One region of the Rhizobium sp. CCGE531 genome, then DNA from elsewhere that is predicted to be linked to it. Evidence: riboswitches for the same ligand, from Rfam matches in the RefSeq annotation. Region 1 holds a riboswitch; each other region holds the start of a gene.
The links. Region 1 has a riboswitch for thiamine pyrophosphate ahead of thiM (hydroxyethylthiazole kinase). Riboswitches for the same ligand answer to the same signal wherever they lie in the genome.
Positions count from the first base shown of each region.

Region 2: another riboswitch for thiamine pyrophosphate. It lies ahead of thiC (phosphomethylpyrimidine synthase ThiC); the one in region 1 lies ahead of thiM (hydroxyethylthiazole kinase).
Region 3: another riboswitch for thiamine pyrophosphate. It lies ahead of thiB (thiamine ABC transporter substrate binding subunit); the one in region 1 lies ahead of thiM (hydroxyethylthiazole kinase).

Region 1 covers NZ_CP032685.1:727,309-730,582, reverse strand. Annotated here, with positions in the region: gene thiE (thiamine phosphate synthase) at 1-547, opposite strand, end outside; gene thiM (hydroxyethylthiazole kinase) at 544-1,347, opposite strand; TPP riboswitch at 1,398-1,494, opposite strand; gene CCGE531_RS22840 (DUF1127 domain-containing protein) at 1,730-1,876, shown strand; gene yghU (glutathione-dependent disulfide-bond oxidoreductase) at 2,458-3,274, shown strand, end outside.
Region 2 covers NZ_CP032685.1:403,555-406,828, forward strand. Annotated here, with positions in the region: gene thiC (phosphomethylpyrimidine synthase ThiC) at 1-1,345, opposite strand, end outside; TPP riboswitch at 1,439-1,548, opposite strand; gene CCGE531_RS21395 (hypothetical protein) at 1,578-2,423, opposite strand; partial or broken gene CCGE531_RS35305 (porin) at 2,996-3,274, shown strand, end outside.
Region 3 covers NZ_CP032684.1:3,872,471-3,875,744, forward strand. Annotated here, with positions in the region: gene CCGE531_RS18825 (MFS transporter) at 1-1,194, shown strand, start outside; TPP riboswitch at 1,266-1,381, shown strand; gene thiB (thiamine ABC transporter substrate binding subunit) at 1,579-2,571, shown strand; gene thiP (thiamine/thiamine pyrophosphate ABC transporter permease ThiP) at 2,582-3,274, shown strand, end outside.

The DNA of each region.
Region 1 (3,274 bases):
GGCCGTCCGCGCCGGCCGAGAAAACGTCCGCGGCGTGCTCCGCCTTGAGGCCGCCGATTGCGACTGATGGAACCGGGCAGAGCCTGACGATACGCGTGAGACCATCGAAGCCGATCGGTTGCTTGTGGTCGGGCTTGGTGGGCGTGGCAAAGACCGGGCCGACGCCGGCATAGTCGACGATGCCGGCATCCATGGCGGAAGCAAGGGTTTCCGTTTCCACCGAGAGGCCGAGGATCATGTCCGGCCCGATGAGGCGGCGCGCTTCGGCGGCGTTCATATCCTCCTGCCCGATGTGCAGACCATCCGCGCCGATGGTAATGGCCGCTTCGATATTGTCGTTGACGATCAGCCGGGCATTGGTTCCCTGCAGGATCTGTTTGAGGGCGCGGCCTGTCTCGATCATGACTGCGGTCGGAGCATGCTTGTCGCGCAGCTGTACGATCGTGGCGCCGCCGGCAATGGCGGCACGGGTCGTTTCGATCATGCCGAGGTCGGCACACAGCACGAGATCGAGGACAAGGTAGAGCGAGAGATCGAAGTCCTTCATGCTACCGATATCCTTGCGTCGCGATCCAGCACTTCCGGGGTAAGTGCAGCGAGTGCATCGAGGAAACGCCAGGAGAAGGAGCCTGGACCATCTGCCGCCGCTCCAGCCTGTGCACCGGCGACGGCGAAGACGGCGAGCGCCGCCACGGTCGCGTCGAATGGTTCATCCGGCCTTGCCGCCGCAAAGGCGCCGACAAGGCAGGTCAGCGGGCAGCCGAGTGCGGTTACTTGCGGCATGAATGGCGAACCGCCGGCGATGCGCTTCGCCTTCTGCCCGTCCGTCACGAAATCCGCGACACCGGTGACGGCGACGACACAGCCGTGCTTTTCAGCCAGTTGCCGGGCGGACTCTTCCGCCTGCTCGACGGCGTCGCGGCTATCGACGCCCTGGCCACGGCTCATAACGCCGGCAAGCGCGATGATCTCGGATGCATTGCCGCGAATGATCGTCGGTCGCAGCTCCAGCAATTGCGCGACCGCCTTGCGACGAAATCCAGTTGCATAATGGGCGACGGGATCGAGCACCCAGGGCTTGGCCGCTCCGTTTGCCGACTGCGCCGCCTTCAGCATGCCCGCAAGCCATCCGGCCGAGAGCGTGCCGATAGTGATCGTCAGCGCACCGGAGATGGCGGCAAACTCGCCCGCTTCCTCTTCGGCATGCACCATCGCCGGCGATGCCCCGGCGGCGAGCATCACATTGGCCGCGATGTTCATGGCGACGAAATTGGTGATGCATTGCACCAGAGGCGGGTTCGCCCGTATGGTGCCGAGCAGACTGCCTGCGGTAAGTTGGTCTTGCATATCGCCCCTTTCGGGCGGGCGAGACGCAAAGGGACGACGTGCTGAGCTTAGCGAGGTCCCGAGCGACTCCCTCCGCCAGCATGATCTGGTTCAGGTTCGAAGGGTCCTTCTCAGCCCGCCGGAAAGCGGACGCCCCTGTCTCTCATCTCCCTTCTTTTCGCAGACAAAGACGCCGGTGTCATCAGCAAATCACAAAGGCCTCAGCGGCGAATGGGAATTGGAACCGCCTGATTTCCGGGCGACCAATGCAGTAAATGCATGGGTGCAGTGATCTCTTAGCTCTGCAAAAGGCTGGGGGTTTCGATTATATATTTCTCATCGAAGCGAAGGGAGCGCCAAACACGGCAGCTCAGCTTCGAAAGCCCAAGGAAAGGGGATCATCATGAACGTAGCACGCTCTTTCAATAACTGGCGCAAGTATCGTCAGACGGTCGCCGAACTGGGCCGTATGTCCACGCGCGAACTGCATGATCTGGGTATCGATCGCGGCGAAATCCGCAACGTTGCCCGCGCAGCCATCGCTCGCTAGCGGTCCGTAACGGCTCCTTATAAAGCTGAATTATGCCAGCGCCTGTTCTTCCCGAGCAGGCGCTTTCGTTTTGTCTGGAAGTATCGTTCCACACTTTGATCTCAGCCGTGAGCGGACCAACTCAGCCCGCCGCTTTTCGCATAGCGCATAACTGCCCTGCAAAGAAATGCCTATCAGGTGAGCAAAAATTGGCTATTATCCTTCTTATCGAAGCGATGCATCTCCTCCCGCATCCCTTCGTTTTTGCAGACGTCCTTCTCCTCCTCCCAGGGACGACTGCGGGAACAGCGGCATTCCTCCTCCCGTCCGCTGTTCGGTTCTTGTAAAAAGCCTGCCGCACCTCCTCCCGCGGCAGGCTTTTTCGTTTCAGGCACTATTCAACCGATTTCCGCCTCATTTCGCCGGCCTGCAGCGCCCGTCGGATGCGGTCACTGCCGTTTGCGCCATCTCCGGTCCCGGCCTGTTCGAAAACCGAAGACCTTCTCTCGCAAAAATGAACGGCCGTCACTATGTGCGACGCCTGTAGCGCGCTACATCGAAGACCAACCCCCAACGTGATTCCCCGAAACAGGAGGATGCCCATGACCGGTTCTGCCGAATACACGCCGCCGAAAGTCTGGACCTGGAATAAGGCCAATGGCGGCCAGTTCGCCAATATCAACCGTCCGATCGCCGGGTCGACCCACGAAAAGGAACTGCCTGTGGGGCGCCATCCCCTGCAGCTCTATTCGCTCGGAACGCCGAACGGCGTGAAGGTCACCATCATGCTCGAAGAGCTGCTGGCGCTCGGCCAAAGCGGCGCGGAATATGATGCGTGGTTGATCAAGATCGGCGACGGCGACCAGTTCGGCAGCGGTTTCGTCGACGTCAATCCGAATTCGAAGATCCCGGCCTTGCTGGATCGCAGCGGCCCGAAACCGGTCCGCGTCTTCGAATCGTCATCGATCCTGATGTATCTCGCCGAAAAGTTCGGTGCCTTCCTGCCGACCGAGCAGCCGGCTCGCGCCGAATGCCTGTCCTGGCTGTTCTGGCAGATGGGCAGCGCCCCCTATCTCGGCGGCGGTTTCGGCCATTTCTTTGCCTATGCGCCGACGAAAATCGAATATGCGATTGATCGTTTCGCCATGGAAGTAAAGCGCCAGCTCGACGTGCTCGACCGTCGCCTGGCTGAAAGCGAATATATCGCCGGCAGCGACTACACGATCGCGGATATTGCCATCTGGCCGTGGTATGGCGGCCTCGCCAAGGGCTGGCAGTACGGCGCGGCCGAGTTCCTGCAGGTGCAGGACTACAAGAATGTTCAGCGCTGGGCCGAGCAGGTCTATGCGCGTCCCGCCGTCAAGCGCGGCCGCATGGTCAACCGCATGTCGGGCGATCCGTCCGAGCAGCTGCGTGAGC
Region 2 (3,274 bases), 320 kb from region 1:
CCGGCGCGATATCCGTTGTCAGCGGCCCGAGTGTGTAGAAGGGCGCCTCGCCGCAGACGGCAAGCTGCTTGTCCATGTTCTCCTTGATCTTGTGCATCGGCACATGGCCAGGACCTTCGATCATCACCTGGCAATCCTTGGCCCAAGCAATCTTCGTCAGTTCGCCGAGCGTCTCGAGTTCGGCAAACTGCGCGGCGTCGTTGGCATCGGCGATCGAGCCGGGGCGTAGGCCGTCGCCGAGAGAGAAGGAGACATCATAGGCCCGGCAGATGTCGCAGATCTCCTCGAAATGCTCGTAAAGGAAGCTCTCGCGGTGATGATGGAGACACCACTTGGCCATGATCGAGCCGCCGCGCGAGACGATGCCGGTGACGCGATTGACGGTGAGCGGGATGTAATGCAGCCGCACCCCGGCATGGATGGTGAAATAGTCGACGCCCTGCTCCGCCTGTTCGATCAGGGTGTCGCGATAGACCTCCCAGGTGAGGTTCTCGGCAATGCCCTCGACCTTCTCCAGCGCCTGATAGAGCGGGACGGTGCCGATCGGCAGCGGAGAGTTGCGGATGATCCATTCGCGGATGTTGTGGATATTGCGGCCGGTCGAAAGATCCATGACGGTATCGGCGCCCCAGCGGGCGGCCCAGACCATCTTTTCGACCTCTTCCGCCATGGAGGAGGTGACGGCGGAATTGCCGATATTGGCGTTGATTTTCACCAGGAAGTTCCGGCCGATAATCATCGGTTCGCTTTCCGGATGATTGATATTGGCCGGGATGATCGCGCGGCCGGCCGCCACTTCCTGGCGGACGAATTCGGGCGTCACATGATCCGGGATATGGGCGCCGAAGCTCTCGCCGTCGCGAATCAAGGCTTCGGCTTTCGCCGTGCGGCCGAGATTCTCACGTATGGCGATGAATTCCATTTCCGACGTGATGATGCCGGCCCGTGCATAGGCAAGCTGCGTGACGGCCTTGCCGTCCTTTGCCCGCAGCGGCTGGCGCTTGGCCGGAAATTCCGGCGTCAGCCGCTCGCCAGTGACAAAACCATTGTCTTCGGGGCGCACATGGCGGCCCTCATAGGCCTCGACATCGCCGCGGGCGAGCGCCCAGTCGCGACGGAGCTGCGACAGGCCCTGTTCGATGCGGATATCGGCACCCTCGATGGTATAGGGGCCGGAGGAATCATAGACGACGACGGGCGGCTCGCCCGATGTCGGATGGACGCTGATCTCGCGCATCGGCACGCGGATGTCTGTGTGAATATCTCCCGGAATGTAGATCTTCCGCGACGCCGGCAGCGGGCCTGTCGTGACGGTCGGGGTGAGGTTCTTTGCGGCAATGGTCATGGTTTGAGGCTCCAAGTTGCGGTTGGAGACCCAGTCAATCAGCCGGAATGATGGAAAGACGCCGGCATGGAATCCACCCAGGAATCCGAAAGCCTTCGAGCGCTTGCACCGTCCCTACGCCAGTATGAACTGGATCAGGTCAACGGGTCACTGCGCACGCTAGCAGTATCTCAGCCCTTGCCGGGACCCCCCTGGTGAATGCTGGAAGGCTATGCTCTCCGTTTGGCTCCTGTCAAACCCGGACGATAATCGCATTTTTCCGGAAGGCAGCGTTCGCCGCCTCAGAGATTCTACAATTTAAACGTGTTTTAACGAGTTGCCGGCGTGGCGCCACCTCAATAACGAGGGGCAGTGTTGCCGTTGAAGCGGTGAGGACCGGTGTGGGAGAGCTTGCTGGCGGTATCGAGCCAGATCTTGCACCGAGCGCGCGCCAGCGGTGGCAGAAGGCGAAGTCCTCGCTGAGATAAATGCCCGTCCCTTCCTCGACCATGCATTCGAACAGGGCATATTGGGTGCCTGGCGAGCGCTTGGTGCTCGGATAGGCGTGGATGGCGTTGTAGCGCAGTTCGGGATGGGCGGCGATCATCCTTTCGATGACGGCGCGCTTGATCAAAAGCATGCCTGTGCCCGCATAGATGGCGCTGACGAAATCGCCCTCGCGCTCGGCGCTCTGGCCGACCAACGGTGTTCCGGCATAGTGGAGTGCCGCCGCCGCAAGTGACACCCCATCGCGCGAGTCTACACGGGCAGCGGTGTCCCAGTCATAATCCTTGATCGGATACATGGCGGCGACCACGTCCTTGTCCGCATCCAGCAATCGCATCACCTGATCTGGCTCGAAGCTGATGTCGGCGTCGACGAAGAGCATGTGGGTCGCCGTCGTATCGTTCAGGAAGGACGATACGAGCGTGTTGCGGCTGCGGGTAATCAGCGCGTCATTGCCGAGAAGGGCGAGCGTCAGTTGCACGCCGGCCTGTGCGCCCGTCTGCATCAGGGCAAAGATGGACTGCATATAATCCTTGGTGACGAGGCCGCCGAAGCAGGGTGCCGCTATGAAGATCAGCCGATTCTCATTCATGCGCGATTTTTCCCTTCCAATGGCGCGAGTCGCCGGAATCTAGGAAGATTCATCATTTCTGTGTGTAGCGATTTGTTGAGTTTTGTTTCTGAGCCTTGCCGGAATTCGCAGGCGAGCTCGCAGGCCTTCCGAGGCCCATACGGTGGCTAGGCCTCTTGCCGGCGGTGGATTTGGCCGTCATCTCCAGTCGGGTGCCGACGCCGATCTTGCCTGCGATCGCCGGGCGAAGGACCTGCCTTGGCTTCGTCAGTTGAATTAAGCAACAGCGGTCAAGACTAACGCCAGACTGGAGTCGGTCTCCCCTTCACATAATTGACAAACATACGGGCTGTTTGTAAGTCTGAAGCAGGACAGAAATTGTCTTGCGGTCGAGCGATCGGCCGGATCGGTAGGGGCATTTCAAGACCTTTGCCGCGGGGTCAATCATGGAGGTTCGAGGGGACTCAAGCCAACATTACGTGCGTACTTGCCGGGCTACACGGTCGCGTTTTCGACCGAACCGATCTTCAAGGTGGTTTCCAGCTCAGCGCTCGCGGTAAATTAGAAATGCATATTACAACCAGGAGTTTAATATGAATATCAAGAGCCTTCTTCTCGGCTCCGCTGCTGCGCTGGCAGCAGTTTCCGGTGCCCATGCAGCCGACGCTATCGTTGCTGCTGAGCCGGAGCCGTTGGAATACGTCCGCATCTGCGACGCTTACGGTGCTGGTTACTTCTTCATTCCGGGCACTGAAACCTGCCTCAAGATCGGCGGCCGTGTCCGTACCGAAGGCGAGTGGTACGATGCCTACAACCCGAACAGCAAGAACGGTACGCTGTGGCATACCCGTGCAGAGCTGAGCGTCGACACC
Region 3 (3,274 bases), on a different replicon from region 1:
CTTCAGGGCCTCGGCGGCGGCGGCATCCTCGTGTCGATCTTCGCCGTCAACGCCGACCTGTTCGAGCCGCGCGAGCGCGCCCGCTACCAGAGCTATTCCAGCCTCGTGCTGATGGCCTCCGGCGCCATCGGCCCCGTTCTCGGCGGCACGATGAGCGATCTCTTCGGCTGGCGCTCCATCTTCCTCGTCAATGTGCCGATCGGCTTTATCGTGCTGGCCGGCCTTGCCACCATGCTCCCCTACCGCAAGCCGGCCCGCCGCCCGAAGATCGATTATGCCGGCGCAATCCTCCTTGCGCTGACGACGACGAGCATCGTGCTTGCCGCCGACGGCAGCGAACTCTTCGGATCGCTGTTGTCGCCGCAATGCCTCGGCATCATTGCCTTGGGCGTGATCTGCGCCATCGCCTGGGTTTTCATCGAGCGCCGCGCGCCCGAGCCGATCGTGCCGATGTCGCTGTTCCGCAACCCGACATTCGGCCTCCTGCTGATCATCTCGATCACCAGCGGCGCCGTTGCCATCGGCATGGTCAATTATTTCGCGCTCTTCCTGCAGACGACGACGGGCCTTTCGCCCTCGATGGCCGGCCTGCTGTTCATTCTCCTGACCGGCGGCATCGTCTGCGGCTCGTTGTCAGCAGGCAGGCTGATTGCGGCCAGAGGGCGCTACAAGCCCTTTGCCATCGCGAGTGCTGCCTGCAGCGCCATCGCATTTGGCTCGCTCGCCTTCGTCCATGCGGGCACGCCCATCGTCTTCATCGGCGGACTGATGCTGCTGCATGGCATCGGCATCGGCCTTGCGCAGCAGGTTCCCGTCATCGGCGTGCAGAACGCGGCAGCAGCCCGTGACGTCGGCGCGGCGACCGGCGCCGTCACGCTCTCGCGCATGGGCGGCGCCTCGATCGCCATCTCCATCTATGGCGCCATTATCGCCGCCAAGCTCGGCAATGTCGGCGTCTCCATCGCGGGCGTATCCGACATCGAGCAGCTGACGCCGAAGATGATGGCCGCATTGCCCGAGGCGACCCGCGAGGCCGTCGCCAATGCCTATGCAAGCGCCTTCAGCCCGCTGTTCATGACGGCTGCGGGCATCTGCCTCATCGGCCTTCTGACCGCGCTGACGCTGAAGAACGTGCAGCTACCCGGTGCTGTGAAGAAATTCGAAAGCACCGCCGCCGCTCAGGCCGCCGAGTAAGGTCATCCGGCCTGCAATCGACAAGGGAATCATTTCCCTTGTCATCCCTTCGTCACAGGGCTAAATCTGCCGACGCTCTAACGGGGTGCCTCATGTCCTTCCGGACATCTGGCTGAGAGGCTTCACCGGCCAACCCGCGGAACCTGATCCGGCTAACACCGGCGGAGGGATTAGACGCGTGACGAAATCATAGCGCCCTTTCCCCTTCAAGACGAAACCCAGAGCATGGTGCCGAAAAGTGTAAACGGTTTTCGGGCGACATCATGCTCTAATTATTTGATTTTAGAGCGGATTCAGATTTTAGGTCGATAGACCTAAAATCATCCGGCTCTAGGAGGAGGCGCTGTCGTGCAAAACCGATCGCTATTGTCATACTTCGCCGGACTGGCCCTTGCCGCCGGCGCAACGTTTTTTGCTGCCCAGACCGCCGAGGCGGCCGACAAGACCCTGACCATCTACACCTATGAGAGCTTCACCGCCGATTGGGGTCCGGGCGCCAAGGTCAAGGCCGCCTTCGAAAAGACCTGCGGCTGCACGGTCAATTATGTCAGCGTCACCGATGGCGTCGCCCTTCTGTCCCGCCTGAAGCTGGAAGGTGCGGGCACCAAGGCCGATATCGTTCTCGGCCTCGACACCAATCTCGTCGACGAAGCCAAGGATACCGGCCTCTTCGATAAAAGCGGCGTCGACACCTCGGCCCTCAAGCTCCCCGGCGATTTCAAGGATGACGTCTTCGTGCCCTACGACTACGGCCATTTCGCCGTGATCTACGACAGCCAGACGGTCAAGAACCCGCCGAAGAGCATGAAGGATCTGATCGAGGGCGATCCCTCGCAGAAGATCGTCATCGAGGATCCGCGCACCTCGACGCCTGGCCTCGGCCTGCTGCTCTGGGTCAAGTCGATCTATGGCGACAAATCAGCCGATGCCTGGGCGAAGCTCAAGGGCCGTATCCTGACCGTCACCCCCGGCTGGTCGGAAGCCTACGACCTCTTTACCAAGGGCGAAGCGCCGATGGTGCTCTCCTACACGACGTCGCCGGCCTATCACATGATCGAGGACAAGACCGACCGCTACCAGGCCGCCGCCTTCTCCGAGGGACATTACATCCAGATCGAAGTCGCCGGCCTCATCAAGTCCTCGCCGAACAAGGAGCTCGCCCGCGACTTCCTGAAGTTCATGATCTCCTCAGGCTTCCAGGACATCATCCCGACAAGCAATTGGATGATGCCGGTCTCTGCTACCTCGGAGCCGCTGCCGGATGCCTTCAGCAAGCTCGTCGTGCCGTCGAAGACTTTCCTGATGAGCCCCGCCGACGTCGACAAGAACCGCAAGGCCTGGATCGACGAATGGCTGGCAGCCACCAGCGGCAATTGACGCCCTGACCATGCTCGCGGCACCCGAACGAAGACGCGCCATTTCCGGCGGGGCGCTCAGCCTCGCCGGCATTGTGCTCTTCGTCGGGGTCGCCGTCCTCGTCCTCTTGGCCGCCGGCATCGAATCCGGCGGCGACACCACGCTGAGCGACCCCTATCTGCTGGGCGTCCTGCGCTTCACGCTGCTGCAGGCGGTGCTTTCGACGCTGCTCTCCGTAGTGCTCGCCATACCGGTCGCCCGCGCCCTGGCGCGCCAGCCGCGCTTTCCCGGCCGGCTATGGCTGCTCCGGCTGATGGCCGTGCCGATGGGCTTGCCCGTGCTGATCGGCGCGCTCGGCCTGCTCGGCATATGGGGCCGGCAGGGATTGTTCAATCAGGCGCTTGCAGCGCTCGGCCTGTCGCAGCCCGTCAGCATCTATGGCCTTGCCGGCATTTTGCTCGCGCATGTCTTCTTCAACATGCCGCTCGCCTGCCGGCTGATGCTGGCCGGGCTGGAGCGCGTTCCGGCGGAATATTGGCTTGTGGCCGGCGGTCTCGGCATGCGGCCCGCCTCGGTCTTTCGCTTCATCGAATGGCCCATCCTGCGAGGCCTCATTCCGGGCATCGCCGGCCTGATCTTCATGCTCTGCGCCACCAGCTTCACCCTGGTCCTGATCCTCGGCGGCGGCCCGGCCGCAACGACGCTGGAGGTAGCGATCTATCAG